2 regions of the Paenibacillus sp. GCM10027627 genome follow, and region 2 is predicted to be linked to the other one. Evidence: predicted binding sites of a transcription regulator. Region 2 holds the regulator's gene; the other holds the start of a gene.
The links. Region 2 encodes Rex, which represses fermentation and respiration genes when NADH is low (regulators of the CRP and FNR family bind a similar motif). Its sites were predicted from a motif close to TTGTGAAATATTTCACAA; they were not measured.

Region 1 (14,808 bases), on a different contig from region 2:
TTAAAAAGCCCATATACGGCGAAGGGTTGACCAGCCTCAGCCACTCATACAATTCCTCAGGCTTGCTGCCGAGACGACGCGTCTGACGCTGGGACAAGTTCACCTGAAACACGTCTCCTTGGCCGATATACTGCTGGATAGCCTGAACCGCATCCATATACATTTCCTTCGAGGTCGGAGAGGAAATGCCTTCAAGCGAGCTTAGCTCAATATGCAAAGAATCCCGTTCCATCAGCTCAAGCCGCTCCGCTCTGCGATTTTCCGCCCTCGATTTGGCCTTCTCCTCTTCAAACCATGTCAGCCAAAAATCGGACATCCCTTCCGCGCGGGATACCGCTCTATCGTAGACGTCCCTTAACTGCTCCTCTGTCGAATCCAGTTCTATCGGACTATGAACGACGCAATAGACGACATCTTTTTTGAGATCGACAACCCACACCTCATTCATGCGGAGAAACAAATAATCGGGCAGGCCAAGATCGTCCGCCGCCAGTTCAGGCAGCTTCTCGATCGTGCGAATGATATCGTAGCTCCAATAGCCTGCGCAGCCTCCGAGCCACTTCGGTCCGTCCTCGCCGGAGAGGCGCGGTCCGATTCCGTCGCTCATCCAGGAGCGGACGACGTCGAGCGGTTTCCCTTCCCACTTCCTGCATTCCGAAGTTTTCTCTTCTAACGAATGAAAAGATACCGATTCCGCCGTCATCCCTTTGCCTCGAATGACGCTGTCCGGGTGGAGGCCCAAATACGTAAACCTGCCGTCCTTGCCGCTCTCCAGCACAAAGGCGTACGGCGATGCGTCCTCCCAAGCCTCTTCCCATGAAGGAACTCGGCCTTCGCCAAGCCCAATCGGCATCTCCTTCACAAGCGGCAACGTCGTATATTTCCCTTCGGCGCGCCACCGAACCCACTCTTCCCAAGCGGTGACCATCACCTTCAACCCCCGATCATCATGTTTATTTCGCCAGTATACAGAATCGGCGGACAAAAGAAAAGCGCCCCCCAGTCCGAAGAATGGAAGGCCCTTGGTCTTAAGCTGACGCTCATTTATAATATCAATTTAATTAGTTCTCAAAATTGAAAAGCGGCGTGCTTAGGTAACGTTCACCATTGCTCGGCACAACAGCGATTACGCGCTTGCCTTTGCCCAGCTCTTTTGCTACTTTCAAAGCTGCGAAAATAGCTGCGCCGGAGGAAATGCCGCAAAGAATGCCTTCTTCTTTCGCTGCACGGCGTGCATATTCGAAAGCTTCTTCGTTCTCGACTGTAATGACGCCGTCATAGATTTCACGGTTCAAAATATCCGGAACAAAGTTGGCGCCGATGCCTTGAATTTTGTGCGGGCCAGGATTGCCGCCCGACAACAGCGGGGAAGCAGCAGGCTCAACCGCATATACTTTAATGCCCGGGAAATTGCTTTTCAACACTTCGCCAGCGCCGGAAATCGTTCCGCCGGTACCGATACCCGCGATAAAAGCGTCCAATTTGCCGTCCAAGGAATTAATAGCTTCCACGATTTCAGGGCCTGTTGTTTCACGGTGAACTTTAACGTTCGCCTGGTTTTTGAATTGTTGCGGGATGAAATAAGAAGGATTTTCCTGTACAAGCTCTTCCGCTTTGCGTACCGCGCCGTTCATTCCTTCAGAACCTGGCGTAAGCACCAATTCCGCTCCATAAGCGCGAAGCAAATTGCGGCGCTCGATGCTCATCGTCTCCGGCATAACAAGAATCGCTTTGTAGCCTTTTGCCGCTGCTACCAAAGCAAGGCCGATCCCTGTATTTCCGCTTGTAGGCTCTACGATGGTGTCGCCCGGCTTAATAAGTCCTTCTTGCTCAGCGACTTCGATCATGCTGATCGCAATACGGTCCTTTACGCTTGCTCCCGGATTTTGGTACTCCAGCTTAACGTAAATCTCGGCGCTGTCTTCCGGCACGAGACGGTTCAAACGAACGAGTGGCGTATCTCCGATCAGTTCGGTAACGCTTTGTACAATTTTCGCCATGAAATGAAAAGCCTCCTTATTCCGACTAAAATAGTTGGTTTTGACTAATTCCATCTTAACAATGTCCCGATAACGTTGTCAATAGCCTCTTTCCATTTGCTCGCACCATATTCCTATTTTTACATAAAAGAATATGTCTTCTGTCCCTTACTTCAAAATAAGGGCGCCGTATTTTTTCAACAGTCGGTCTTCCGCATCCTCAATCGGCCCGGCCTTCTCCAAAGCGAGCTTCATTCGAAGCCCCTCCAGCAGCAATTGCCCCGTAAGGCCGGAGGTTGTTTTGCGGCCAATCAACTCCAAAATGGCGTAGCCTTGGTCGATGGCGATAGGACCGACGATTTCCGCAATGTCCATTCCTTTGGCCGTGCTTAAAACCAATTCGTCGTAAAACGGATCGTCCGCATCGATTAGTCCCAAATCGCCGCCCGACTCCGCCGTAAACTCGTCAATGGAAAATTGTTTTGCCAGCTCAGCGAAATCGTCTCCATTCTCCAGCTTTTGCAGAAGGTCTTCAGCCTGCTCGATGGTAGAGGTCACTATCCATTGCAAATGAAGCTGCAGCCTTGGCCCGAGCTGACCCGGATTTTCTTCCAAATACCGATCCACCTCTTCATCCGAGACGAGAACGGTATGGGCTGCAATCTTCTCCATTAATAGACGGTAGCGCATTTCATCCAGCACCTGACTTCGGGTCAGCCCTACCTGCTCCTTCATCACGGCAAAAAACCGCTCTTCGCTTTCATATCCTTCCACAGATGCTGCAAGCTCACGGTCCAGCTCCAGATGCGTCACTTCCAGACCTAAGTCCTTCGCTTCCAAATCGATCGCTTTCCGCACCATGATGACTCTAAGCGCGGCATCTCCATGCTGCCTCAGAAGCTCTTGCAGAAGCTGTCCTTTTGAAATGGAGACGCCTCCTATGGAAGCCACCGCCTCCGATTCATCTCCATTCCATAATCCGGAGTCGCCGTCATGCGACCCGCCGCCGGGCTTCTCGGCATTGTGATCATTATCTCTTATTGCCGGAAAAGGCCACACCTTCACCATTACCATGCCTGTGAGGGCAATCATGCATACGGCTTGAAGGATAACGACCGTCTTCAGAACCTCATATCTTTTCATGCGCGGACTGCCTTTCAACTAACGGACTATTTTGATACCTGCTCTACTAAAGCCTCCAACTGGGGACGCTCGAACGTATACGCCTCGTTGCAGAACTGGCAAACGACCTCCGCCTTCCCTTCCTCGCGGATAATGGCTTCAAGCTCCTCTTTGCCTAGACTGATCAACGTTTGCTCCACACGGTCGGTTGAGCACTGGCATTTAAACACAACATCGAGCGTATCGTGGATCACCAAATCTTCTTCGCCAACGACCCATTTAAGCAGATCCTCAGGCGATTCCCCTTGCGCCAGCAGCGTAGTGACTGGAGGCATTGCACCAATCGCCCCCTCCAACCTCGTAATTTCGGCATCAGTGAGGCCCGGCATAAGCTGGACAATAAATCCTCCTGCATGCAGCACGGAGTTGTCTTCGTCCACAAGAACACCCGCTCCGACAGCGGAAGGCGTCTGCTCCGAAACGGCGAAGTAGTACGTAAAGTCCTCTCCAAGCTCGCCGGAAATGATTGGAACGCTGCCGCGGTACGGCTCTTTCAGCCCCAAATCTTTTGTTACATGCACATAACCGGTTGTGCCAACTGCGCCGGCTACATCCAGCTTGCCTTGCTCGTTGCTGCCATGATGCGCTCTAGGATGATCCACATATCCGCGCAGTTCTCCGTCGGCATTGGCGTCTACCAACACTTGTCCGATCGGTCCATCGCCTTTTACTTGAATGGTCAGCTTTTCCTTGCCTTTGAGCATCGCGCCCATCATCGCCCCAATGCTTAGCGTACGCCCAAGCGCAGCGGTAGCCGTCGGCAAAGTGTCATGGCGCTTTCTCAGCTCCTCCACCAAACGAGTGGTCCGCACTGCAAATACGCGGATTTTGCCGCCCCATGCCGTGCCTCTAACCAAATAATCTTTTATTTGTTCTTGCATTCGTTAATGTCCCTCCTGATTCCGTTCGTAAATAATGCGCAGTCCTTCCAGCGTAAGCAGCGGATCCACCTCTTGGATCGTCTCCGACTCTGCCGAAATCAGCTCGGCAAGCCCGCCTGTCGCCACCACTTTGGGAGTGACGCCAAATTCAGCGCGAATCCGGCTGACAATTCCGTCCACTTGCCCCGCATATCCGAAAATAATGCCCGCTTGCATGGACGTAACAGGGTTTCGTCCAATGACGCTTTTGGGCTTGGCCAGCTCAATTCGAGGAAGCTTCGCTGCGCGCTGGTAAAGGGCCTCGGTCGAAATGCCAATGCCGGGCACGATCGCTCCGCCTAGATAATCGCCGTTTGCATCGATATAATCGAAGGTTGTCGCCGTTCCAAAGTCAACTACGATCAGCGGCGTACCGTATTTTTCGATGCCCGCTACGGAATTGACGATCCGGTCCGCTCCGACCTCGCGGGGATTTTCGTAGCGGATGTTAAGGCCCGTCTTCACACCTGGCCCAACAATTAAAGGAGTTTTTCGCACATATTTTAAGCAAAGCTGCTCCAGTGTACGCATAAGCGGAGGAACGACCGAAGAAATAATGACCCCTTCAATTTGATCCATCCGCACTCCGGCGTAACCAAACAAGTTGTGTATGTTGATTCCGTATTCATCCACCGTCGCAGAGCGGTTGGTGCTCAGCCTCCAATGATGCAGAAGCTCTTTGCCCCTATAGATGCCAAGCACAATATTGGTATTGCCAACGTCGATGACAAAAATCACCTACAGCCCCTCCTTTTTTTCATTCAGGTCAAGGCTAATATCGAGTGCTTGGAACGAATAAGTAAGTCCGCCTACGGAAATGACGTCTACACCGCATGAAGCAATGCCGTGAATGGTTTCGAGCGTCACACCCCCGGAAGCCTCTACGATCACGTGGGGAGACCTTCCTTTAATAAGCTTGACCGCCTCTTTCATCCGGTCGTTCGGCATATTGTCCAGCATAATAATGTCCGCTCCGGAGCCAAGCGCCTCTTCTACTTGCGCCAGCGATTCCGTTTCCACCTCGATTTTCATCGTGTGGGGAATTTGTCTACGCGCCGATTGTACCGCTTGTGTAATGCCGCCGGCACCTTTAATATGATTGTCTTTAATCATGACGGCATCGTACAGTCCAAACCGATGATTAGAGCCGCCGCCTATACGCACCGCATATTTCTCCAACATCCGGTGGCCCGGAGTCGTCTTGCGCGTGTCGACCAAACGCACGGGCAGTCCTTGAATGGCATCTATATAAGCTTTCGTTTTGGTGGCTATACCCGACAAACGCTGCATCAAATTAAGCGCCAGGCGCTCGCCCGTAAGCAGGCTGTGGGTTTTTCCTTCCACCTCTATAATTACGGTTCCTTTGGCAACGGCATCGCCATCTTGTACAAAAGAACGGAATTGCAAAGTCGGATCGACTACTTCAAAAACAAGTCGAGCCACAGGAATGCCCGCAATAATACCGTTATCCTTGACATGAATGACAGCCTTCGAACGGGAATCCCTGCTTATCGTCGTTTCCGTCGTAATATCTCCGCTTCCGATATCCTCCGCCAGCCAGCCTCGAATCTTGTCTCGCAAAACGGCGTCATAACCGCCTGTCGTCCATTCATACATTTTCGATCCGCTCCTCGGTCAATCCTTGTGTTCGATGCAGCACAGTATGTTTCCTCCATGCCAAATCATCGCGGGCAGGAAAATCTTCCCGGTAATGCGCCCCGCGGCTCTCTTCCCGGCTAAGCGCCGCTTCCGTCGTCAGCAAAGCGCAGGTCAGCAGGTTGGCGAACTCAAACTCCTCGCGCTGAGTAAGCACCGTCTGAAAAATTGGAAGCTGCCGCTTAAGCTCCTCCTGCCCTTTTTTCAAACCCGATTCGTCCCGTCTCAGGCCAACGTAACGCACCATCACTTTTTGCAGCTTAAGACGCCGCTCTACTACCGCCTGAACAGGCATGGCGCTGCGCTCGGCTTCGCCTGCAAACTCATAACCGCTTCTTGCCTTAAGCGGCGGCAAATCCTGAATTCTCTTCACAATGCGGCGGCCGAATACAATCGCCTCCGAAAGCGAGTTGCTCGCGAGCCGATTGGCTCCGTGAACACCCGTCGACGACACCTCTCCGCACGCAAACAGCCTTTTGATGTTCGTCTCGCCGTTCAAATCCGTCTTTACTCCGCCCATCATATAGTGCATGGCTGGAGCAACCGGAATCCAATCGGAAGTCAGGTCGAGGCCGTATTTTAAACAATATTCGTATATGGTAGGAAAACGATGCTTCACCATCTCCGGCGATTCATGCGTAATATCGATATAAACAAAAGTGGATTTGGTCTCTTCCATCTCGCTGACGATCGCACGGGCGACAATGTCCCTTGGAGCAAGCTCCAACTGCTCATGATATCGCTCCATGAACCTCTCGCCTTTGATATTGCGCAAAACGGCGCCTTCGCCGCGAACCGCCTCCGAAATTAAAAATCTCGGAGCGCCGGGATAACAAAGCGAGGTCGGATGAAATTGAATAAACTCCACATCCCGTATGTATGCGCCGGCACGATAAGCCATGGCGATGCCGTCGCCGGTCGCTACCTCGGGGTTGGTCGTATATCTATACAACTGTCCCGCTCCTCCGGAGCACAAAATGGTTGCTTTGCCCCGTACAAACAATCTTTCGCCTGTCGGCTTTTGTACGATTGCTCCGCAGCATTCACCATCCTGCGTCACGAGATCGATGACGAAATGATCGTCCCACACTTCGATTTTGGGATTAGACACCGCATTTTCGGAAAGCGCTCTTACGATTTCGTAGCCCGTAGCATCGCCATTGGCATGAAGAATGCGGCGCTGGCTGTGAGCCCCTTCTTTGGTCAGGGCATATTCCCCGTTTTCCTGATCGAACTGGGTGCCCATCTTCACGAGGGAGCGTACGCCCTTAGGCCCTTCATGGACCAGCACGTCAACCGCTTCACTGGAACAAAGCCCTGCCCCCGCGATCAAAGTGTCTTGAAGATGGTAAGCCGGAGAATCTTCATCGGATATGACCGCAGCTATGCCGCCCTGCGCGTAGCGAGTGTTGCTGTCGAGCAGCGACTTTTTCGTAATCATCAGCACGCTGTTATGCTCTTCGCTTGAGCGTATAGCGGTAAAAAGACCGGCAATGCCGGCCCCTATAACGATAACGTCTTTATCTACGACGGGCAGCTTGTCCAGCTCCACATCGACTAAATATCTAGGAATCATAGCGGCTCCTCCAGCTTCAAACTTATGTCGGTTTAGCGCCAAGCATAGGAGTAGCGCATGCTACTTCACCAGCAGCATGCGCTCCAATGACAAACGGGCCTTGTCCGCAACGGCAGGCGGAACGTAAATTTGAGGCTGCATCGTCTCCAAAGCTTTAACGAGCTTCTTCAAATTGTTCACCTTCATGTTAGGACATACCAAATATTTCGAAGCGAAATGGAACGTCTTGTTCGGGCTGTCGAGTCTAAGCTGATAACCAGTGCCGTCCTCTGTGCCGACAATAAATTCCTGACAATCGGATTCCTTGCAATATTTAAGAATAGCCGTCGTACTGCCGACAAAATCGCCAAGCTCTACGACTTCCGGACGACATTCCGGGTGAACGACAAATTGCGCATTTGGATATTTGGCTTTCATTTCCTCGACATCCTTAACCGTCAGCATATCGTGGGTGTTGCAATAGCCTTCCCAAATGATCATCTTTTTGTCGGTTTTCTGCTGCACGTAATGGCCAAGGTTTTTGTCCGGCACCCAAATGACTTCGTCGCCTTCGACGGAATTGACTACTTGGACCGCATTCGCCGATGTACAGCAAATATCCGTTTCGGCTTTGATTTCGGCCGAGGAGTTAATATAGGTAACAACTTTAGCGTTAGGATGCTGAGCTTTCAGCTTGCGTAAGCCGTCCACGTTGACCATATCCGCCATCGGGCATCCCGCACGCTCGTCGGGAATAATGACCGTTTTGTTCGGAGCCAAAATTTTAGCGCTTTCGCCCATAAAATGAACGCCGCAAAACACAATCACTTCCGCATCCGTCTGCGCCGCCTTCTGAGCGAGCAGAAAGGAGTCGCCGCGGAAATCCGCCACTTCCTGAATTTCGTCGCGCTGATAATAATGGGCAAGTATAATGGCGTTGCGCTCTTTCTTCAATTGCATCAGCCGTTCACGCAGCTCGCGATTCTGCTCCGCTTTGCGTTCCAGTGCCAGTGCTTCCACGATAGATCCTCTCCTCTTATGAGGGATGGGGCGGTTTGTACGCTTGAGCGCTTATCCGGTCCCATTCCGTTATCCAGCAACAACAACTTTGTGAAATGATGCACAAACTTAGAAAGTCGATTGCCTATAGTTTAAACCAAAAGGGATAAATTCATTTGATTAAGATTTAATTTACACTTGGCAGATGGCTCTGTCAATGGATGTTTCCTCTATTTGCTTACTCTGGCTCGCTAAGCTTAGCCTCGAACGCATCGAATCTGACGCTCCAATATCGCTCATACAGATTTAGCCACTGGGTAGCCGTCTCCATAGTTGAAGCATTCAGTCGGCAATAATGCGTTCTGCCTTGAATGGTGCGCTGCAAAAGCCCCGCAGTCTCCAGTACTTTGACATGCTTGGAGACGGCAGCCAAAGAAATATCGAAGGGATGAGCCAGCTCTGTAACCGTCCTCTCGCCATGCGCCAATAAATGAACAATTTCCCGGCGTGTAGAATCAGACAAGGCGTAAAAAATATCATTTAATCTGTCGTCGCTTCTCATATATTCAACCATATGGTTAACTATAAAACGGAGGGGTCTGAAAGTCAACCTGTTGGTTGAATAATCCAACTCTTTGAACGCTTACACGCCACGGCCATAAAAAAATCGCACCTCCTGCCGTTTGAGACAGAAAATGCGATTTTGTTCATACCTAGCCCTTCGATTAACGCCGCGCCGGATCGTAAGGCTGTCCGAGCGCCGATGGAGCATTGGAACGTCCTACCGCTGCCGCGAGTACAACTAGCGTCAAGACGTATGGAAGCATGTAGAATACTTCCATTGGAATTTGTTTCGAGAAGTCGAACAACTGCGCAAAGTTGCGAATCGCTTGAGCGAATCCGAAGAAAACAGCCGCTCCCGCAAGTCCAAGCGGATTCCATTTGCCGAAAATAAGCGCCGCCAAAGCGATAAAGCCTTGACCGGAAATCGTGTTATGCGCAAAGCTGCTTGTCGTTGTCAAAGTAATCGTCGCACCGCCAAGGCCGGCCAAAGCGCCGCTCAGCATTACGCCGATGTACCGATACTTCGTCACGCTGATGCCGACTGTATCGGCCGAGCTTGGATGCTCGCCCACTGCGCGAAGACGCAAGCCAAACGGTGTTTTGAACAAAACGAACCAGCTGGCAATAACGAGCAAGATGACAAGGTAAGTCGTCGGGTACGCCCGGAAGAAGCCTTCTCCGATAATCGGAATATCCGATAGGAATGGGATCGCTTCTTTCTTAAATACATCCGTCAACTGTCTAGTTTGTGCCGAGCCGTCATAAAGACTTCTTGTAAAGTAGATCGCAACGCCAAGCGCCAAAATGTTGATGACGACGCCAACGACGGTTTGATCGGATTTAAAGGTAATTGTCGCTACCGCATGAAGTAGTGAGAACAATACGCCATAAACGACTGCCGCAAGCAGTCCGATCCATGGAGATGCTCCCCCAAATCCGGCTTGCGACGCGTAGTCGGTCGCTACCGCCGCTGCGAATGCACCCGACACCATCAAGCCTTCAAGCCCGATGTTGACGACGCCGGAACGCTCTGAGAACATTCCGCCAAGCGCTGCAAAAATAAGCGCGGTCGAAAATACGAGCGTAATATTAATGAGCTGGCCTAATACTTCCATTTACGCCGCCTCCTTCCGCTTTTCAGCGCGTTTGCTCATAAACGGCTTAAGGATAAACTTCACGATGCCGTGAGCCGCAACGAAGAAAATAACCGAGCCGATAACGATACGAATAATCTCTTGCGGAACTCCCGCTCCAAAGCTCATGCCGCCCGAGCCATAGCTTAAGCCGCCGAACAGAATCGCCCCAAACAACACGCCAAGCGGAGAGTTGCCGCCCAGAAGCGCAACCGCGATACCGTCGAAGCCATAACCCCAATGTCCAGCCATTATCGTTTGGTTGCCGAATACGCCGAGCACCTCAAACACGCCGCCAAGACCTGCGAACACGCCGCTGATAAACATCGACTTTACAATCGTTTTGTTTACGTTGATGCCCGCATACAGAGCCGCATCCGGGTTGTGTCCAACCGCGCGCAGCTCATAGCCTTGCTTGGTGCGCCACAGCAGCACGTAGAAAATAAGGACGCAAGCAAGCGCAACGAAAGTGCCCCAGTGCATTCTCGCTTTGTCCGTCAGTTCAATCAGCCAGTCAATAGACATAAGCGCCGATTCGTGAACCGGTCTCGATTTCTGTTGACCCGGCTCCAGCAAAAATTTCGCTACAATATAGTTCGCCAAATAAAGAGCGATCCAGTTAAGCATGATGGAGGAGATAACTTCGTTTACTCCGCGCTTTGCTTTCAAATAACCGACAATGCCCGCCCATAGGCCGCCGAACATTGCGCCGACCAGAATGGCCAGCGGGCCGTGGATAAACCATGGCAGTTCGAACAATACGCCAACAAGAGTAGCGCCGGTCATGCCCATAATAAACTGACCTTCCACACCGATGTTAAAGAGGCCTGTACGGAAAGCAAAGGCTACCGCAATACCCGTAAAGATCAAAGGCGTAATCGCCCGGATCGTCTCGCCCATATGGTAAGGACTTCCCACTACCCGTTCAAAAAGAGAGCTATATGCCAGTATCGGATTATAGCCTCCTGCCAACATGGCAATGGCGCCAATCAATAATCCGAGCACGATGGAGACGATCGGAACGAGGATCGATCTTTCACCATTAAATATTTTTTTCAAAGTTTCCATAGACGCCTAGCTCCTTCCGCCGTGTTCGGAATCGGTATTGCCCGCCATAAGCAGACCCAAACGCTCATCGTCCCGATGGTCGGCGTCGACCTCTCCGACAAGCTTGCCTTCATACATAACCGCAATCCGGTCGGACAGTGCGTATAGCTCGTCCAGCTCGAAGGATACCAGAAGAATGGCTTTCCCTTCATTCCGCGCCTCAACAAGCCGCTTATGCACGAACTCGATCGCTCCGATATCAAGGCCGCGAGTCGGCTGTACCGCAATGATGAGTTCAGGGTCCTTGTGAATTTCGCGCGCAATGATAGCCTTCTGTTGGTTACCGCCTGACAAAGCGCGGGCAGGAGTATGGATGCCGGACAAGCGCACATCAAACTCCTTAACCAACTTGTCCGCAAGACTATCCATCGCTTTAAAATCGATCAAACCGGACTTCCCGTATTCCGGCTTGAAATACGTATTCAGAATAATGTTTTCGCTAACGGAAAAGTCGAGCACCAAGCCATGCTTATGACGATCCTCTGGGATATGCCCTACCCCGGCAACCGACACTTCTCTAGGAGAAGCGTTAGTTAGGTCTTTGCCGCTTAGCTTCACGCTTCCGCCTTGAGCTTTGCGCATGCCGGTAATGGCATAAATGAGCTCGCTTTGTCCATTTCCGTCAACGCCTGCAATACCAAAGATTTCTCCAGCGCGAACCTGGAACGTCGTTCCGTCGAGCGCCATTTTGCTCTGGTCGCCCTTCATCTGAAGGTTGTCCACGGACAACACGACGTCGCCCGCTTGGCGCTTTGTCTTCTCCACTTGGAAGTTAACGTCGCGGCCAACCATAAGCTCTGCAAGCTGACGCTCGTTTGTTTCGGTCGTCTTCACCGTGCGGATCACTTTGCCGCGGCGAATGACCGTTACGCTATTGGACAACGCCATAACTTCTTTAAGCTTATGCGTAATAATAATGATCGACTTGCCTTCGGCCGCAAGATTACGAATAATTTCGATCAGCTCTTCAATTTCCTGTACCGTAAGTACGGCAGTCGGTTCGTCGAAAATGACGATTTCGGCGCCCCGATATAACGTTTTCAAAATTTCGACCCGCTGCTGCATGCCTACCGTTATATCTTGAATCCGCATTTGCGGATCTACTTTCAGACCATATCGCTCGGAAATCTCTTTTACCTTCTGATTGGCGAGCTTGTAATCAATGGACATTCCTTTTTTCGGCTCGTCGCCAAGCACGATATTTTCCGCAACGGTAAACGGCTGTACCAGCTTGAAATGCTGATGCACCATGCCGATGCCCAAATCAATCGCTTTGGATGCCCCTTCAATAACGGTTTGTTTGCCGTTAATCCAAATTTCGCCTTCGTCCGGCTGATACAAACCGAACAAAATATTCATCAAAGTCGACTTGCCAGCGCCATTCTCGCCTAGTAGAGCATGAATCTCGCCCTTTTTCAGCTCGAAGTTAATGGAATCGTTCGCTACCAAGCCTGGAAACCGCTTCGTAATGCCTTTTAGCTGTACGACTGCCCCGCTCTGATCCATTCTTCATCATCTCCCGGGATCAACATTATGTCTTGCCTATTCATTCCTTGACATGAAACAGACAAGACCGGCTCATGCCGGTCTTGTCCCATTGACCTTTGCCATGTTGTTTTATCGTGATACCAAATGCTCCAACTTATTCAGCCGGAACTTTAATTTCACCGTTAACGATTTTTGCTTTGTACTCTTCAACTTTTTTCAATACGTCCTCAGGAACGTTTACTTTCGAAGTTTCAGGAAGACCTACTGCATTGTCCTTCAAGCCAAGTTCTTGAGTTGTGCCGCCAGCCCATTTGCCGTCGATCAAGTCTTTGGATACTTTGTAAACAGCCGTTTCAACGCCTTTTACCATCGAAGTCAAAGTAACTTTGTCGCCGAACTCAAGCGATTGGTCTTTGTCTACGCCGATAACCCAAACATCTTGTCCATTGTTTTTGCGCTCAGTTGCTTCGTTGAACACGCCGTTTCCTGTGCCGCCGGAAGCGTGGAAGATGATGTCTACGCCAGAGTTGTACAAAGTAGCTGCGATGCTTTTGCCTTGGTCGGGCTTGTCGAACGCGCCAGCATACGATACCGTTACTGTAGCGTTAGGCTTAACCGCTTTTACGCCAGCTACGAAGCCTTTTTCAAAACGAGTGATAACCGGAATTTCCATACCGCCTACGAAGCCGATTTTGTCGGATTTCGTCATAAGGCCAGCAACAACGCCTACCAAGAAGGAACCTTCATGCTCGGCAAATTTAACAGATGCTACGTTAGGAGCCTTTACTTCGGCATCAATTACAGCAAGCTTAGCATCTGGATTTTCAGTCGCCAATTTAGTCAAAGCGTCCGTGAACAAGAAGCCAATGCCCCAAGTCAGACTGTAGCCTTCACGAACGAAGTTGTTCAGGTTCGGCTCCATGTCAGCCTCGCCTTTACTTTCCAAAAACTTTGTTTCCGCGCCAGTCGCTTTGTTCAGCTTTTGAAGGGCTTCCCATGCGCTTTGGTTAAACGATTTGTCGTTTACGCCGCCAACGTCGGTAACCATACCGATTTTAAATTCTTTACCCGATCCGTCGGAAACTACTTTTTCTCCGCCTTCTTTGTTAGCGCCGCCCGATTTGCCGCCGCCGCAAGCAGTAAGGACTAGCGAAATTGCTACGATTAGCATGAGCATAAAGCTAAATGTCTTTTTCATGCTTCATTCTCCCCTTCTTCTTATAGTTTGTTTAACATTGATGTTGGCTAATACAGCCCCACTTTAACAGTATTGCTGTTCCTAGCTTCATAATTCATTATAGTGACAAAAACATTTACGTCAATCAAATTGTGTGAGATACAATGCTACTTTTTATAGAAATCCATGAAAGTATGTAAGCGTTTTACACTTATTCGGCTATACAAACGAAAGTCCCGTCGCTCACATGGAGCAACGGGACCATATTCCGTTATTTTTTGTCTGGATTTTCTGGATCGTTAGAACCGCTAGAATCGTCAACCGGATCGGCTGGTTTCACTTCCGCCTCTTCGCGAGGCTGGATGCGCACCTTCACGTCGCCGATTTCATCAATAATCGGCTCCGCCGTCGATTCTACCGCCGGCGCTCCGTCTCCACCGCTTTCCGAACCGCTCTCGCTATTCAGAGTGCCCGTTTCGATAAGCGCTTTGATTTGATCCATCTCAAGCGTTTCACGGGTGAGAAGCGTATTCGCGATCAGATGCATTTCTTTGCTCTTCTCCGTCAGCAGCTTCTTCGCTCTATCGTAGCAAGCGTTAATAATCGTCTGCATCTCTTGATCGATTTCGTATGCAATGGCATCGGAATAGTTCTGCTCGTGTCCAAGGTCGCGGCCGAGGAACACTTGGCCTTGCGAATTGCCGAACTGCATAGGTCCGAGCCTGTCGCTCATGCCGTATTCCATAATCATGCTGCGAACGATGCCTGTTGCCGATTTAAAGTCGCTGTATGCTCCGGTACCGATTTCGCCGATGTAAATTTCCTCGGCTACGCGGCCCGCCAGCAAACCAGTTACTTTATCGAGCAATTCCTGCTTCGTTACCAGCATACGGTCTTCTTTTGGAAGCATGATGACATATCCGCCTGCGCGTCCTCGCGGGATAATCGTAACCTTATGCACCAAGTCGGCGTGTTCCAAGAAAAATCCTGCAATCGTATGGCCCGCTTCGTGATAAGCGACAATGCGCTTCTCGCGATCGCTGATCAC
Region 2 (14,808 bases):
TGCAAAGGCGATCAGCGAAGCGCTCTCGATACCGACGATTGGAATCGGCGCAGGCCGTGGATGCGACGGGCAGGTGCTCGTTTATCATGATTTGCTGCAATATTCGTCTCCGTATTTTGAGAAAAAATTTGTGAAAACGTATGCCGACATTGGCACAACGATTCGGGACGCTATCCAGACTTACGTAGATGAAGTGAAAAACGGTCAATTTCCGGCGCAAGAACATGTTTTTGAAGCGGACGCTTCTTTTAATACTTTGTATGGCGGCGAGGCAAAAGCTGTAGAAGCAGCGAAGCAAGGAGCCGAAGGACGGGAAGGGGTTCCGCAGGGATGAAAGTTTGCCGGACCATTGCCGAGCTGAAGAGCTCGTTGCAAGAAGCACGGGAAAATGGCGCTTCCGTAGGTTTTGTTCCTACGATGGGCTATTTGCACGAAGGGCATGGCAGCTTGTTGCGGGAAGCGAAAGCGGGCAACGATATTGCTGTGTTAAGTATTTTTGTTAATCCGATGCAATTTGGACCCAACGAAGATTTAGACCGCTATCCAAAGGATGAAGAGCGGGATTTGGCGCTCGCCTTGGAATGTGGAATCGATATCGTGTTTATGCCGTCGGTACAAGAAATGTATCCGAAGCAGCCGAAAACATCTGTGTTGGTAAGCGGATTGACAAGCCGTTTGTGCGGCGCGTCAAGGCCGGGCCATTTCGACGGAGTTGGACTTGTCGTCAGCAAGCTGTTCCATCTAGTAAAGCCGGACAAAGCTTATTTCGGAATGAAGGATGCCCAGCAAGTGGCGGTTATTGAGCAAATGGTATCCGATTTGAATTTGGATTTGGAAATTGTTCCTTGCCCGACAGTTAGAGAACCTGACGGCCTTGCCTTAAGCTCGCGGAATGTATATTTATCCGCTGAGCAACGGAAGGATGCCGTCGTTTTGTCCCAGGCGCTAACTTTGGCCAAAACTTGGATAAGAGAAGAAGGAATGACGGCGGAGCAAATGGTGCAGCGCGTAATTTCCCATATTCATGGGGCAAACAATGCTGTCATTGATTACGTTGAACTGCTGCATTATCCATCGCTGGAAACGATTGATTCGGAAATGGAAATGAACCGTATTTCTACTCCTGTCATTTTAGCCTTAGCGGTTAAATTCGGCACGACACGCTTAATCGACAACCAATTGTATCAACCGGTCGGAGGGATTTACGATGTTTAGAACAATGATGAAATCAAAGCTTCACCGCGCGACGGTCACGGAAGCTAATTTAAACTATGTTGGCAGCATTACGATTGACGAGGATTTAATGGATGCGGCCGATTTGCTGGAAAATGAAAAGGTGCAAATCGTAAACAACAACAATGGTGCACGATTTGAAACTTATGTCATTACCGGAGCCAGAGGATCGGGTGTCATTTGCCTTAACGGGGCGGCTGCCAGGCTTGTTCAACCTGGAGATAAAGTCATTATTATTTCTTATGGCATGATGACAAGCGAAGAAGCAAAAACGCATAAGCCGATTATTACAATTTTGGATGACAGCAACAAGCCGCTTAAAGTGTTGACGGAAGAGCTTCACGCCACTATTCTGTAAATAAAGAAGCGGGCAAGGGGCAACATCCCTGTCTTATGTAACGCTTGGGATGCTGTATGAAAAGGCTGCTGCAAACAAAAAATGACCGTATCACTCCTTAACCTAAAGCAAAGGCGGGATGCGGCATGTTTCAGCATATGTTCACTTCGATGAGTGAAACCCTTGACGGGATTATGGAGCAATATGATCAAGCAGGCGATCAAGAGCGGCTTGAGTTGCAACAGCAGGTATGCCAGATGAAGCAAATGAGCGACAGTTTTATCGAGCAATGGCTGGAGTTCGAGGAAAAGGTCGCCGATTTTCAAGAAGGCTGCTCCAGCAAGCAAAAGTTGTCTGAAGCGTCTTATGGGTTTCAATCCGTATCAACATGCCAGATGTCCGACTTGGTTATTCCTGACGAAGCCGCAGAAATCGTTAACAAAGGTCAAGGCTATTATAAATTGTTTATGTTTGACGAAGCAGCCGAGTTGTTCCAAGAAGCGGTCACCATGGCGCCGGAATGCAATTTAGCCAGACTTTTTTTGGGCATGAGCCAAATGCATAGAAAAAATTGGCATGAAGCTCAACGACAGTTTCAATTGCTTATTGTTTTATCGGACTTTCCGAAATGGCTTGCTTTAGGCTATAATGCCCTTGGGTGCATTCAAGCGGTGCATATGAACATGGCTCATGCCGAAAAGCTGTTCAGAAAAGCATACGAGGTGTATCCAAGCTTTACGGACTCATTAAATAATTTAAAGTCATGTCAAGAAACTCCTGGGCAGTTGTCGTTATATTTTGGAAGCACGGAGTTGTGCTGTTTGTAAGAGAGGATCGGGGAATGATGAATTATGCAGTTTTGGATTTAGAAACGACTGGACATAGCGCCGAAGATGATCTTTTACAGGTGGGGCTTGTCATCGTTTCCGATGAGCTCGAAATAATAGGAACCTACAGCGCTTTTGTCAAGCCGACTATTCCAATTCCCCCCTTTATTACGGGATTGACGGGAATTAATGAAGAGATGGTAAAGGATGCGCCAGAGCTTAGTGAAGTTTTGCTTCAGCTTATTCCTTTGCTTGATGAAACCGTACTTGTCGCTCATAATGTCGGTTTCGACGCCGGATTTTTGAACGGAGCGCTTGATCGTTGCGGCTACATGCCTTTTACGGGAAGAAGGCTGGATACCATTGAGCTGTTGCGCATTTTGTATCCATCCATTACTACTTATCAGCTCGGAGCCGTTGCCGAGTTATTCGGGGTTCCTCACTTGAATCATCATCAAGCCGACAGCGATGCTATGGCAACGGCTTTAATTTTTATTGAAATGGTCAAAAAATTGCGCTCGATGCCGCTGCTTACTGTGCAGCGGCTATCTGCATTGATCGATGAAAGCAAGGATTTGCATTGGTATTTGAAACAAAATGAGCGGATAATCGAACAACAAACCGTGTTTGATTCGGCGGAGTTTGATTATTATCGGCAATTTGCGTTAAAAGCGAAAGAGTGGAGCGAAGAGAAGCCACCAAGGCAAAACGAAGCTGGAGAAGAGCAAAATAATAGCTTGTCCGGCGTCACTTTCGACGATTATTTATCTCAAGTTAGAGAACGCTTTCAGCAAAAGTTTGATCATTATGAAGAACGTCAAGCCCAAACTGCGATGTTCCATGAAGTTTATGAATCGTTGTCCCAAGATAAGCATCTTCTTATTGAAGCTGGCACGGGCACAGGCAAATCGATGGGTTACTTGATTCCAGCCTTGTACTACAGCATTCAAAGCAAAAGCAAAATAGTGGTCAGCACTCATACCATTAATTTGCAAGAGCAGCTTAGACATCGCGATTTGCCGCTGCTTGGGGAAGTGCTCCCGTTTCCGTTCAAAGCGGCGATTTTTAAAGGCAGAGGCAATTATTTATGTTTAAGAAAATTTGAAGGCAAATTGAATACAGGAGATATGTCTTCTCCTATCGAAGATGGAATGACGGCAGCTCAAATGGTCGTATGGCTCAGTGAAACGGAAACGGGTGATCAAGAGGAACTTAATTTCGGCAGCCGAGGCGCCGATTTTTGGTCGACGGTGGCAAGCGATGCCGATTCCTGTTTAAACAGGGCTTGTCCTTGGTTTAAGCGATGCTATTATCACCGTGCCAAACACGAAGCCAATATCGCTGATGTTTGCATTACAAACCATTCGATGCTGTTTACGGACGTTCAGGCGGATCATCGCTTGCTTCCGACCTACAGTCATTTAATTATCGATGAGGCCCATCATGTAGAAGAGGTAGCGGGAAAACATCTAGGCATTGGCGTTCATTATCTTTCGATGATACAAGCGGTGCAGCGGCTTTATAAAGACCATCGTTCTGGTTTGCTTCCTTCGCTGAAATTCAAGCTTCAAAACGAAGATGACGAGCATTCCTCTGCTTGGGTGGAGACCATTGATACGGTTATTCCGATTTTTCAAGAAATCAAGGAAAATTGGGACAAGCTGTTTGAGCTTCTATACGGCTTTGCCGCTCAATCAGCGGACAGCTTGGGAGAAAATGGCGCGCTCGTAAAGCGAATTAGCAAAGACGAGGTTCCGCAGGGCTGGGACGATGCTTTGACGGCGGAAAACAATGTACATGTGGAATTGATGCGCGTCGTTAAAACGGTCGAGAAGCTAGTCAACGATGTGAAGGACAGAGTCGATGATTTGTCCGTTCAAGCGGCGATTACCGATTTGAACGGAGCTTTGCGCGATTTGAATCGGATCAAGGAAGAATTGAGGCTGTTTGCCAAGCTGGAAGATCAGGACTTTGTTTATTGGATGGAAGCCAGCACGGCATACCGATCTCGTTCTATGCAGCTTTATGCGGCCCCCGTTGATGTGAGCGGACAGCTTCGAAAATTTTTCTTTGACGTAAAAGACAGCATCGTAATGACATCTGCCACTCTTACAGTACAAAAAAGCTTCCAATATGCAGAGGAGCAGCTTGGTCTTCGTGGCTATGAAGAACAAGGACGATTGCGCAGCGTGCTGCTGCCGTCCCCGTTTCATTATCGCGAGCAGGCGCTTGTCGTCATTCCGCGCGATTTTCCGGTATTGAAAGGCGCTTCGGTCGATGACGACTATTTGGAAAAACTGGTGCAGTCCCTCTCTGATGCGGCAGTGCAGACAAAGGGCAGAATGCTTGTATTGTTTACATCCTACAAAATGTTGAGGCAAGTATACGACCCGCTTAAGCTGAAGCTTGACGAAGCAGGGATTGGCTTGCTAGGCCAAGGGATCGACAGCAGCAATCGGACTAAGCTGACACGGCGTTTCCTTCAGCAGCCGGAGACGGTGCTGCTTGGGACGAGCAGCTTTTGGGAAGGAGTCGATATTCCTGGCGAAGGGTTGATCTGCCTTGCGATTGTCAGGCTGCCATTCCAGCCGCCTAATCACCCGCTCCTCGAAGCGAAAGCGGAGCTGCTTCAACGGCAGAAGCAAAATCCGTTTATGAAGCTTTCCATTCCGCAAGCCGTCATCCGTTTTAAACAAGGGTTTGGCAGATTGGTTCGGACGGCGAAAGATAAAGGAATTGTCATCATTTACGATACCAGAGTTATCGATACTTATTATGGTAAACATTTTCTTTATTCGCTGCCCGGACCCAAAATCGAAACGATGCATACGGCGCAAATGGTATCGCGGATGAAAGAATGGCTTGCAGAGACGGCAGCGGAAACGGGCAATGAAAAACGGCTTGCGACTTTGGTGGAGGAGGAATAGATATTCATGAAGCATGCAAAAATATCGGAGGCCGTTGTCAGACGCCTCCCCATCTACCTGCAGGTGCTTAACGAGCTGTATGCTCGCGAAATTCAGACGGTTTCCTCTCAAGAGCTTGGCTTAAAGCTGGATTTAAATCCGGCGCAAATCCGCAAGGATCTTGCCTATTTTGGAGAATTTGGCCGCAAGGGGATCGGCTATGACGTTGTTTACCTGATTGAAAAAATTCGGCAAATTTTAAAAGTGAATCAAACCATTAAAGTGGCGCTTGTTGGTGCCGGTAACTTAGGACTAGCTTTGTGCAATTACAATAAGTATTCCAAGGACAACATGCAAATATCGGCGGTGTTCGATGTTCACCCTGGCAAAGTGGGCTCCCAGATCAACAATTTGATTGTACAGCCGATGAGCCGCTTGACCCAAGTGGTGAAGGAGCAAAATATTCGAATCGGAATCATTACCGTCCCGGCCTTTGAAGCGCAAAACGTAGCCAATCAATTTGTGGAAGCAGGCGTGGAAGGCATTCTTAACTTTGCTCCGGCTATTTTGCGCGTACCGGACGATGTCCGCATTCAAAATGCCGATTTTACTCGCGAGTTGCTTAGCTTGGCCTACTACTTGAATCATGAAGGAGATGGAACGGATGAAACAGCTGTGGATTAAAAACGGTTTGTTCGTAACCATGAACGACGCGGCGAAAACCTTTAAAGGTCATATGATCGTTACGGGGGACCGAATTACATACATAGGCGAGCAGGAGCCGCAGCAAGTGAACGCTGATGCGGAAATTGTGGACGGCAGCCGACTTGTCTTTATGCCCGGACTAATTAATACGCATGGTCACGCGGCGATGACGCTGCTGCGCGGATTTTCCGACGATCAGAACCTGCAAGTTTGGCTGGAGCAAAAAATGTGGCCGATGGAGGCCAAATACGTCAATGCCGACACAAGAGCAGGTAGCGCGCTTGCCATTATTGAAATGCTTCGCAGCGGAACGACCGCTTTTGTAGACATGTACGACCGCATGGATCAAGTGGCGCAAATGACGGAGCAGTCCGGCATTCGCGGTATTTTGACGCGCGGAGTAATCGGTTTGTGCTCGGAACAGGAGCAAAAGGCGAAGCTGAACGACGCCATCTCTTTCGCACGCGACTGGCATGGCAAAGCGGATGGCCGAATTTCCGCGATGCTGTCGCCGCATGCGCCTTATACTTGCCCGCCAGCTTATATCGAGGAGTTTGTAAAAGCGGCGCATGATCTAAATTTGCCTTTGCATACGCATATGTCGGAGACAAAAGCCGAAGTGGAGCAAAACGTGCGCGATTACGGAGTAAGGCCTGTGGAGCATCTTGACCGTCTAGGCTTTTTCTCCCGTCCTGCGCTTGTCGCCCATGCGGTTCATTTGACGGACGAAGAAATTGCGCTGCTGGCGGACCGCGGCGTATCCGTTTCTCATAATCCGGTAAGCAATTTGAAGCTGGCAAGCGGCATAGCGAGAGTGCCGGAGCTATTGAAGGCTGGAGTTAAAGTGTCTTTAGGCACAGACAGCGTAGCCAGCAACAATAACTTGGATTTGTTTGAAGAAATTCGTTTTTCAGCTTTGCTGCACAAAGGCATCTCCGGCGATCCGACGGCAATTCCGGCTTGGGAAGCTTTGAAGCTGGGAACGGCTTATGGAGCGGAAGCGATCTGGCAGGCGGAATCCATCGGACAACTAAAAGAAGGTATGAAAGCCGATTTTATTGCCATCGATTTGGATCAGCCACATTTTTATCCGCTAACGGACATCGTGTCGCATCTCGTTTATTCCGGTTCCGGACGCGACGTCAAGCATGTATGGGTAGACGGGCGTCAAGTGTTGAAGAACGGTCAATGCACGTTTATGGATGAAGAAAAAATTCGTTATGATGCGCAAGCAAGCTTTGAGCGTCTATTGAGGGGCTAAATGCGCGCGGTCGAAAAGAAACGTCCTCCGTTTATGACGCCTAAACGCTGGATTTGGCTGAGCGTTGCCATTTTCGTTACATTAGCCGTATGGTTTGGCCTCTATTTCAGAGATATTCAATCGCCAAGGTGGTCGGAGTTCGAAACGGCGCGCCAAAACGCTTTAGATTCGGGCGAACTTGCTTCTATAGAAGAAATGTATAAGCATGTGTGGGAGAAAACGACTTGGATTGCCGAAGGTTCAAGCGAAGACGGGAACCTCGCTTATTTGTTCCAAGATGAAGAGAAAAAAGTGCTGGCCGTCGTAGACGGACAATCCGTCGCTTCTAAAGAAGCGTTGGAAGCCAAATTTAAAGCGGATCATCCCGATGCCGAATTGCTTCGGATTAGTCCGGGAATGTTCCGCGAAGCTCCGGTATGGGAAGTTTATTATCGTTTTCCGGATAACGGGAACAGACGGCATGCCTATAACTTTTATACGTTTGACGCCAAAGCGGATTTGCTGGAAACCTATAAGCTTACAACCAAAACGGGACCATAATGGTCCCGTTTCCTGTTTTTACACCGACAAATGAACGTTCTAACATGATATACTATCGTATAGCAAATGATATATACATTCATATAGATTATAAAACAGGAGGGAATCATCTAATGAGAAAGCCTCGTGTTATTCCTATAGTTGTCACCATAGTTGTATCTGCGGCCGCATTGTTTGGCGGATGGACGGTTTATAAGCAAGCGGCCGTGGCGGCGCCTTTGTCGGATGCTCTGCAAAACGTTCCGGGTGTTGTAAAAGCGGAGAAACCGGCAATCAGTCAAGATAAAGTGCAGGTGTCGGTTGAGCTTTCCCAGGAAGCTAGTTTAAAGGAAGTTTACGCAGCGATAGGCAAAAAGAGCAATGAGGTTGCAGCGGGCAAGCAGCTGGCTGTAGACATTAAGTCGAAAGAGGACAAACGGTTGGACGGACTATGGCAAAAAGCGCTGTTTGAAGTAGCCGAAGCGATGGAAACTAAGACGTATTCGGACATTCCAAAAACGATGGATCGAGTGGTTGCCGGACAAGCTGGCGTACAAGCTAAGACGGAAATGGACGAAACGAATGTGTACATCACACTTGTGAGCGGTCAAGACGCAAAGTTTATTGTTTTGCCAAGAACACCGAACAAACTGGGGGTGTGGGGCAATGCGTAAGTACGGACTTGAAATGGCGATCGGATTCGTTCCGGTACTGCTTTTGTTTTTGCTTGTTTTAGGCGTTAACGTATTGCCGGTTTTATTTTTGGCCGCGATCGGAGGCGCCGTTTTTTATACGGCAAGAGGGAGAGGCAAACTTGCCGCGTTTCCCGGTGGCAAAGGGAGAAACGAAGTCGCTCCCACCTCTTTTACGTTTGAACAAATTGGCGGTCAAGAGCGAGCCAAAGGGGAGCTTGTTGAGGCGCTAGATTTTTTGGTGAAGCGGGAGCAAATTGAAAAGCTGGGGATTCGGCCTCTCAAAGGCATTTTGCTGGCGGGACCTCCGGGAACCGGGAAAACGCTGCTTGCCAAAGCGGCTGCGCAATATACAGACTCCGTCTATTTGGCGGCATCCGGCAGCGAATTTGTGGAAATGTACGTTGGCGTCGGCGCGGGCCGCATTCGCGATTTGTTTAAAGAGGCGCGCACAAAAGCGAAAAAATTGGGCAAAAGCAGCGCAGTTATTTTTATCGATGAGATTGAAGTGATCGGGGGCAAACGGGACGGCGGCCAGCATCGCGAGTACGATCAGACGCTGAATCAACTGCTTACAGAAATGGACGGCATACACGCAAACGAATCGCCGCGTATATTGATTATCGCCGCAACCAACCGCAAGGAAATGCTCGATAGCGCGCTGCTTCGTCCAGGGCGGTTCGATCGGCATATCGGCGTTGACTTGCCGGACAAAAAAGGACGCCTCCATATTTTGAACATACATGCGGACAATAAGCCGATTGCACAGTCAGTAAATCTGGAGCGGATTGCCGAGCAGACGTACAGCTTCTCAGGCGCTCAGCTGGAGTCGGTAATGAACGAGGCGGCGATTTATGCGCTGCGGGAACAGTCGGCCGAAATCGGGGAGCGTCATATGACGATGGCGATTGACAAAGTGATGCTGGGAGAAAAGACTGATCGGGAAACGACGCAGGAGGAGCGTGAGCGGGTCGCGCTGCATGAACTGGGTCACGCCATTATGGCAGAGCTTGTAAGGCCGGGAAGCGTCTCTCAGGTCGCTCTCTCGCCGCGAGGCGGGGCGCTGGGGTACGTCAGGCATCAGCCAGCCAAAGATCACTATTTGTATACGACTCCGTTTCTCCATGGTCAAATTATGATCGCGCTGGGCGGAGCGGCAGCGGAAGAGTTATTTTACGGCAACCGCAGCACAGGTTCCAGAGGAGATTTCGAGCAGGCGGTAGGCATCGTTAAAACGCTTGTGGAATCCGGGCTTACTCCGCTCGGCATTATCGATGCATCTATGATGACTCCGGATAAATGGGCGGACATTACGAAGTCCGTGCTGGATGAATTAATGGAGAAGACGGGTGGCATGCTGAAAGAGAAAAAAGCATTGTTCGAATCGTCGCTTGCTATTTTACTGAAGGAAGAAAGTTTGGACGGAGAATCGTTTAGAGCTTTGATGAAAGGGCATGAAGCGGCCTGAATTCGTGTCAACAATATTACAATTTAAAGGCGGACCCCGCGTCCGCCTTCTCTTTTGCCTCAAAAACGTTATAATAAGATTTGAAACTATCTAGAGGGAGCAATTGCATCAATGATTAAGAAAGTTGGAGTTATCGGTATTGGTACTATGGGACAAGGCATTGCAGAGATGCTTGCATCGAAAGGGCTGGATGTCTATGTGCTAGAGCGTTCCGAGGAGCGTCTTGCCTACGGATTGCAAATGATTGAAGTAAGTTTGGATAAACAAATCGAAAAATGGGCTCTGACCGGAGCCGAAAAGAAACTGATTCAATCCAAAATTCACGAGACGAGAGAGTATAAGGAACTTGCGGACTGCGAGCTCATTATCGAGACGATCTCGGAAGATTTGGATGCAAAAAAAGAAGTGTTCCAGCAATTGGACGCCATTTGCGGAGAAAACACGATTCTTGCGAGCAACACGTCGACGCTCAGCTTGACAGAGCTGGCCAGCGTAACGAGTGTGCCTGATCGTGTAATCGGCCTTCATTTTATATATCCGGTTTTCAAAATCGATTTGGTTGAAATCGTTCGCGGGCTGAAGACATCCGACGATACGTTCAAGAAGACAAACCATTTTGTTGAAGAAACGATTCAGAAAAAAGGCGTTATGGTTTTCGAATCGCCAGGTTTTGTAACGACCCGTCTGATCTGCCTGTTTATTAACGAGGCGCTGCATGTTTTGGAAGAAGGCGTCGCATCTGCAGAAGACATCGACAACGCAATGCGGATCGGCTACTCGTTCCAGCATGGGCCGTTCGAAATGGCTGACCGCTTCGGACTTGATTCGGTGCTTGCCGCGCTGGAGCGCATGTTCCGCGAATATGGAGAATTGAAATACCGTCCATCCATCGTGTTGAAAAAAATGGTACGCGCTGGTCACTTAGGCGCCAAAACGGGAGTCGGCTTTTTCCAATACGATAAGGATGGGGATCGGATCTAATGAAAGTTCTAGTTATTAATGCAGGAAGTTCGTCTTTGAAATATCAGCTTTATGACATGAGAAACGAAAGCGTGCTTGCGAGCGGCCGTGTCGAAAGAATCGGCATGGATTCCTCTATTGTGACGCATGAGCCGGCGGGCAAACCGGAAGTTAGCAATGTTAGCGAAATTTTGGAGCATGTAACCGCCGTTAAGCGCGTTATTGACATGCTGACACATAAAGAACATGGCGTGCTGGAATCGATGAGCGAAATTGATGCGGTTGGACATCGAATCGTTCATGGCGGCGAGGTGTTTAAAGGTTCAGTACTTGTGACACAGGAAGTGAAGCAGGAAATTCGCCGTTTGTTCGATCTTGCGCCTCTGCATAACCCGGCGCATATGATGGGCATTTCCGCGGTTGAAGCCAATATGCCTGGCGTTCCGCAGGTCGTTGTATTTGATACGGCATTCCATCAGACGATGCCTAATACGTCTTATTTGTACCCGATTCCGACTGTGCTTTATCGCCGCCACAAAATTCGCCGCTACGGCTTCCATGGCACCTCGCATGCTTATGTAAGCGACAAGGCGGCGCGTTATTTGGGCAAACCTTTGGAGTCGCTGAAGATGGTGACTTGCCATATCGGCAATGGCGCAAGCTGCGCAGCTATTTTGGATGGCAAATCGTTCGACACGAGCATGGGCATGACGCCTCTTGAAGGGTTAATGATGGGAACGCGAAGCGGTGATATCGACCCTGCGATTGTACCGTTTGTCATGAACAAAGAAGAGCTTACGCTTGGCGAAGTCAACTCTATGCTTAACAAGCATAGCGGCATGCTGGCCATTTCCGGCATCAGCAGCGATATGCGCGAAGTGACGGAAGCGATGAACGATGGCGACAAAAATGCCAAGCTGGCATTTGACATGTACACCTATCGTCTTAGAAAATATGTCGGCGCTTATGCCGCTGGAATGAACGGCATTGATGTTATCGTATTTACGGCAGGCGTAGGGGAGAACGCCCCGATTGTGCGTCAAGCGGTATGCGAGGGCCTGTCCTTCCTCGGAATAGAGATCGACAACGAGCTGAATGCGCAAAGAAGCAAAGAAGCAAGAGAAATTTCAACGCCGGCATCCCGCGTGAAAGTGCTGGTTGTTCCAACAAACGAAGAGCTGCTTATTGCACGGGATACGTATTCCATCGTTAATGCCGCCGCTTCTAAGGAAGTTTAATATCGTTTTTTATAGATGAGGGGAGAGGCCTGGTTTGAACGACGAGATTTGGAAGGCGTATTCGCACGGAATGGCTGCGGCATACGGCGAAGGCGGCGTTTACATTCCGGGCCTTTTGCTGCGCTGCTACAACAGCTTGGGGCTTTCGGATTCGGAAGCCCTGTTGCTTTTGAACATTATGCAGTATGCGCAAAACGAGCGGAACGACTTCCCGACGCCGGAGGAATTGGCAGGGAGAATGGGAGTAACCGTCCGTCAGGTCGGAGGATGGCTGGGCCGGCTCATGAAGGAAGGTTATTTAACCATCGACGATTATGTGGATGAGGTGACCGGTCTTCAAGCTGAACGCTACAATTGGAACGGCTGGCTCATGAAGGCGGCCGAATGGCTGGCAGCATCGAAGCGCGAAGCCAAAAAGGCGGGAAAGCAGTCGGAGCCAGCAGCTCCCAAATTATCGGCGATAAGCTTATTCACCGTATTCGAACAGGAATTTGGGAGATTGCTTTCGCCGATGGAATGCGAAACGATTACGATATGGCTTGATCAGGACGGCTATACCGAAGAAATCATTTTATTCGCATTAAAGGAAGCTGTATTCGCGGGCAAGCTAAGCTTGCGCTATATCGACCGCATCTTGTATGACTGGAGCCGCAACCGGATTACGAACGCGGAAGAGGCAAGAGCTCATTCCCAGCGTTTTTACGGCGGGCAGTCATAAGTTGGTTTGAAAGCATAATGAAGGGGATGTCCACGGGACCGCATGTAGTAGCGGCCTTTGGGACATCCCCTTCATCTATTTAGATGATGATGGCTGATTTAATAAATTCGTTTTAGAAGCTCATAAACCTCTTCAATCGTGAGACCAAACGATTTGTAAAAGGCGGTATCGACGGCCATCTGCTGAAGAATCATTTCATTACGTTTATGAAGCATTTGTTCGGCCGTTAAATCAGCGACAAAACATCCTTTGCCGGTTACCGTATAAATCAATCCGTGACGTTCGAGTTCCTCCCATGCCTTTTTGACGGTAATAATACTAATGCGAAGCTCGGTTGCCGCCTGACGGATCGGGGGCAGACTATACCCGCTTTCAAGCTCGCCATTTAAAATTTGGGAACTGATTTGTTCAAAAAGCTGCTGATAAATAGGTTTATCAGAATTATTCAAAATTGCAATGTCCATTATATTTCCACTTTCTGAAACCGTTTGATGGCAATATAATACGCGATTATCGTAAATATCGCAAATATGGCGATGCCGGCTGCCAGAATAGGAAGATGGACCGCTAAATTATCCATACCGCTTCCTTTAAATAGATCAAACACTTTTGAGTTTTGCAAGCCGATCCATTCTGCTCCCCCAGCAAACAATATAGCAGCTGTAATGGATGCGCCTGCTGCCACGCCGTATTTATACGCTGTCTTGTAGTACATCGTTATGAAAACAAGGTTGAAAATCGCGAGCATGACGAACGTGAGTCCCCAAAAACCGAAAGAGGGGGCGAAAAAAGTATAATCTAAATTGGGATACAAGCGCAGCGATATTAGGCCAAAGATGATAGCAACACCAATGTGCAGTAATTCCAAAAGGACGATAAAGACCACTCTTGCTTTTACAAAGTCTTTTTTAGTAATGGGCAGAATGCTTGAAAAAATTAAGTCATTATGTGATTTATAGCCTGCAAACATGTTCGGTATCGTAATAAAACAAAAGTAGAGGGTAACGAGGAAATAGAGCCAAGAAGGAATGAGCATTAAAGCGCCTGTTAAAAAAGGCATAATAAAAAAGAAAGGGTGGACTCCCAGCTTTAACTCTTTAACTAACAAGTTATACATAATGATCCTCCTTTTTCGAGCAATAAATCATAATCTCTTCTAGATTCGGAACGGTTGATTTTATATCTAGAGATGGATCAAAGTCTTTGGTATGAATTAAGCCCGAAAAGCCAAAAGAGCTTGTTTTGTAAGAGATTAACTGGTTTTTAACGGAATCTAATTGTTCTTTCCTGCCATTAAGCAAGCGATACGTATCGATAAAATCTTCTTTTTCCGCACTATTGATAATTTGACCATTATGGATGTAGGTAATATAATCCGCACATTTTTCCAAGTCGCTCGTGATGTGGGTGGAAAACAGGATACTAATTTCTCCGTCTTGCACCAGCTCCCGAAAAATATCAAGCAAATTGTCTCTGGCAACGGGATCAAGCCCGCTTGTCGGTTCGTCCAAAATAAGCAGTTTTGCGCCATGTGACAAAGCAATAGCCAAGCTGTATTTGACTTTCATGCCGGTAGATAATTCGTTGATTTTTTTGTCTTCAATCAGGCTGAATTTTTTTAAATACTTGTAGTAAATATCATCATCCCAATTGGTGTAAAATCTTTTGATCACGCTTGTTAATGTTTTGATTTTGCTGCGGGTATAGAAATTGATATCTCCAAATGCCGAGCCCATTTCTTGCTTCAATTGGAGCTCTTGCTCAGCCATACTTTTGCCTAAAATGTGAATTTCTCCGCTGTCCACATGAATTAAATTCAAAATGGACTTGATGGTCGTTGTTTTCCCAGCGCCATTGGCTCCGATAAACCCCATAATATAGCCCTTCTCGAGTTGAAATGATACGTTCTTAAGATGAAAATGCTCATATTTTTTGCTTATATTT

Region 1: a site for Rex is predicted at 8,401-8,418, ahead of nadA (quinolinate synthase NadA). Genes of this name have one in related genera too.

Annotation. Positions count from the first base shown of each region.
Region 1 is NZ_JBHTHB010000012.1:46,916-61,723, reverse strand. Features, by position in the region: gene ACFQZE_RS24205 (anthranilate synthase component I family protein) at 1-928, opposite strand, end outside; gene cysK (cysteine synthase A) at 1,062-2,000, opposite strand; gene ACFQZE_RS24195 (peptidylprolyl isomerase) at 2,148-3,122, opposite strand; gene hslO (Hsp33 family molecular chaperone HslO) at 3,149-4,042, opposite strand; gene ACFQZE_RS24185 (type III pantothenate kinase) at 4,046-4,819, opposite strand; gene nadC (carboxylating nicotinate-nucleotide diphosphorylase) at 4,820-5,698, opposite strand; gene nadB (L-aspartate oxidase) at 5,691-7,313, opposite strand; gene nadA (quinolinate synthase NadA) at 7,374-8,312, opposite strand; gene ACFQZE_RS24165 (ArsR/SmtB family transcription factor) at 8,530-8,853, opposite strand; gene ACFQZE_RS24160 (ABC transporter permease) at 9,017-9,970, opposite strand; gene ACFQZE_RS24155 (ABC transporter permease) at 9,971-11,056, opposite strand; gene ACFQZE_RS24150 (ABC transporter ATP-binding protein) at 11,063-12,601, opposite strand; gene ACFQZE_RS24145 (BMP family lipoprotein) at 12,738-13,781, opposite strand; gene ftsH (ATP-dependent zinc metalloprotease FtsH) at 14,032-14,808, opposite strand, start outside.
Region 2 is NZ_JBHTHB010000001.1:609,472-624,279, forward strand. Features, by position in the region: gene panB (3-methyl-2-oxobutanoate hydroxymethyltransferase) at 1-334, shown strand, start outside; gene panC (pantoate--beta-alanine ligase) at 331-1,215, shown strand; gene panD (aspartate 1-decarboxylase) at 1,208-1,591, shown strand; gene ACFQZE_RS02915 (tetratricopeptide repeat protein) at 1,717-2,397, shown strand; gene dinG (ATP-dependent DNA helicase DinG) at 2,415-5,324, shown strand; gene ACFQZE_RS02925 (redox-sensing transcriptional repressor Rex) at 5,331-5,987, shown strand; gene ACFQZE_RS02930 (amidohydrolase) at 5,968-7,269, shown strand; gene ACFQZE_RS02935 (hypothetical protein) at 7,270-7,809, shown strand; gene ACFQZE_RS02940 (hypothetical protein) at 7,923-8,462, shown strand; gene ACFQZE_RS02945 (AAA family ATPase) at 8,455-9,948, shown strand; gene ACFQZE_RS02950 (3-hydroxyacyl-CoA dehydrogenase family protein) at 10,060-10,929, shown strand; gene ACFQZE_RS02955 (acetate kinase) at 10,929-12,146, shown strand; gene ACFQZE_RS02960 (DnaD domain protein) at 12,181-12,864, shown strand; gene ACFQZE_RS02965 (GntR family transcriptional regulator) at 12,963-13,328, opposite strand; gene ACFQZE_RS02970 (ABC-2 transporter permease) at 13,328-13,981, opposite strand; gene ACFQZE_RS02975 (ABC transporter ATP-binding protein) at 13,974-14,808, opposite strand, start outside.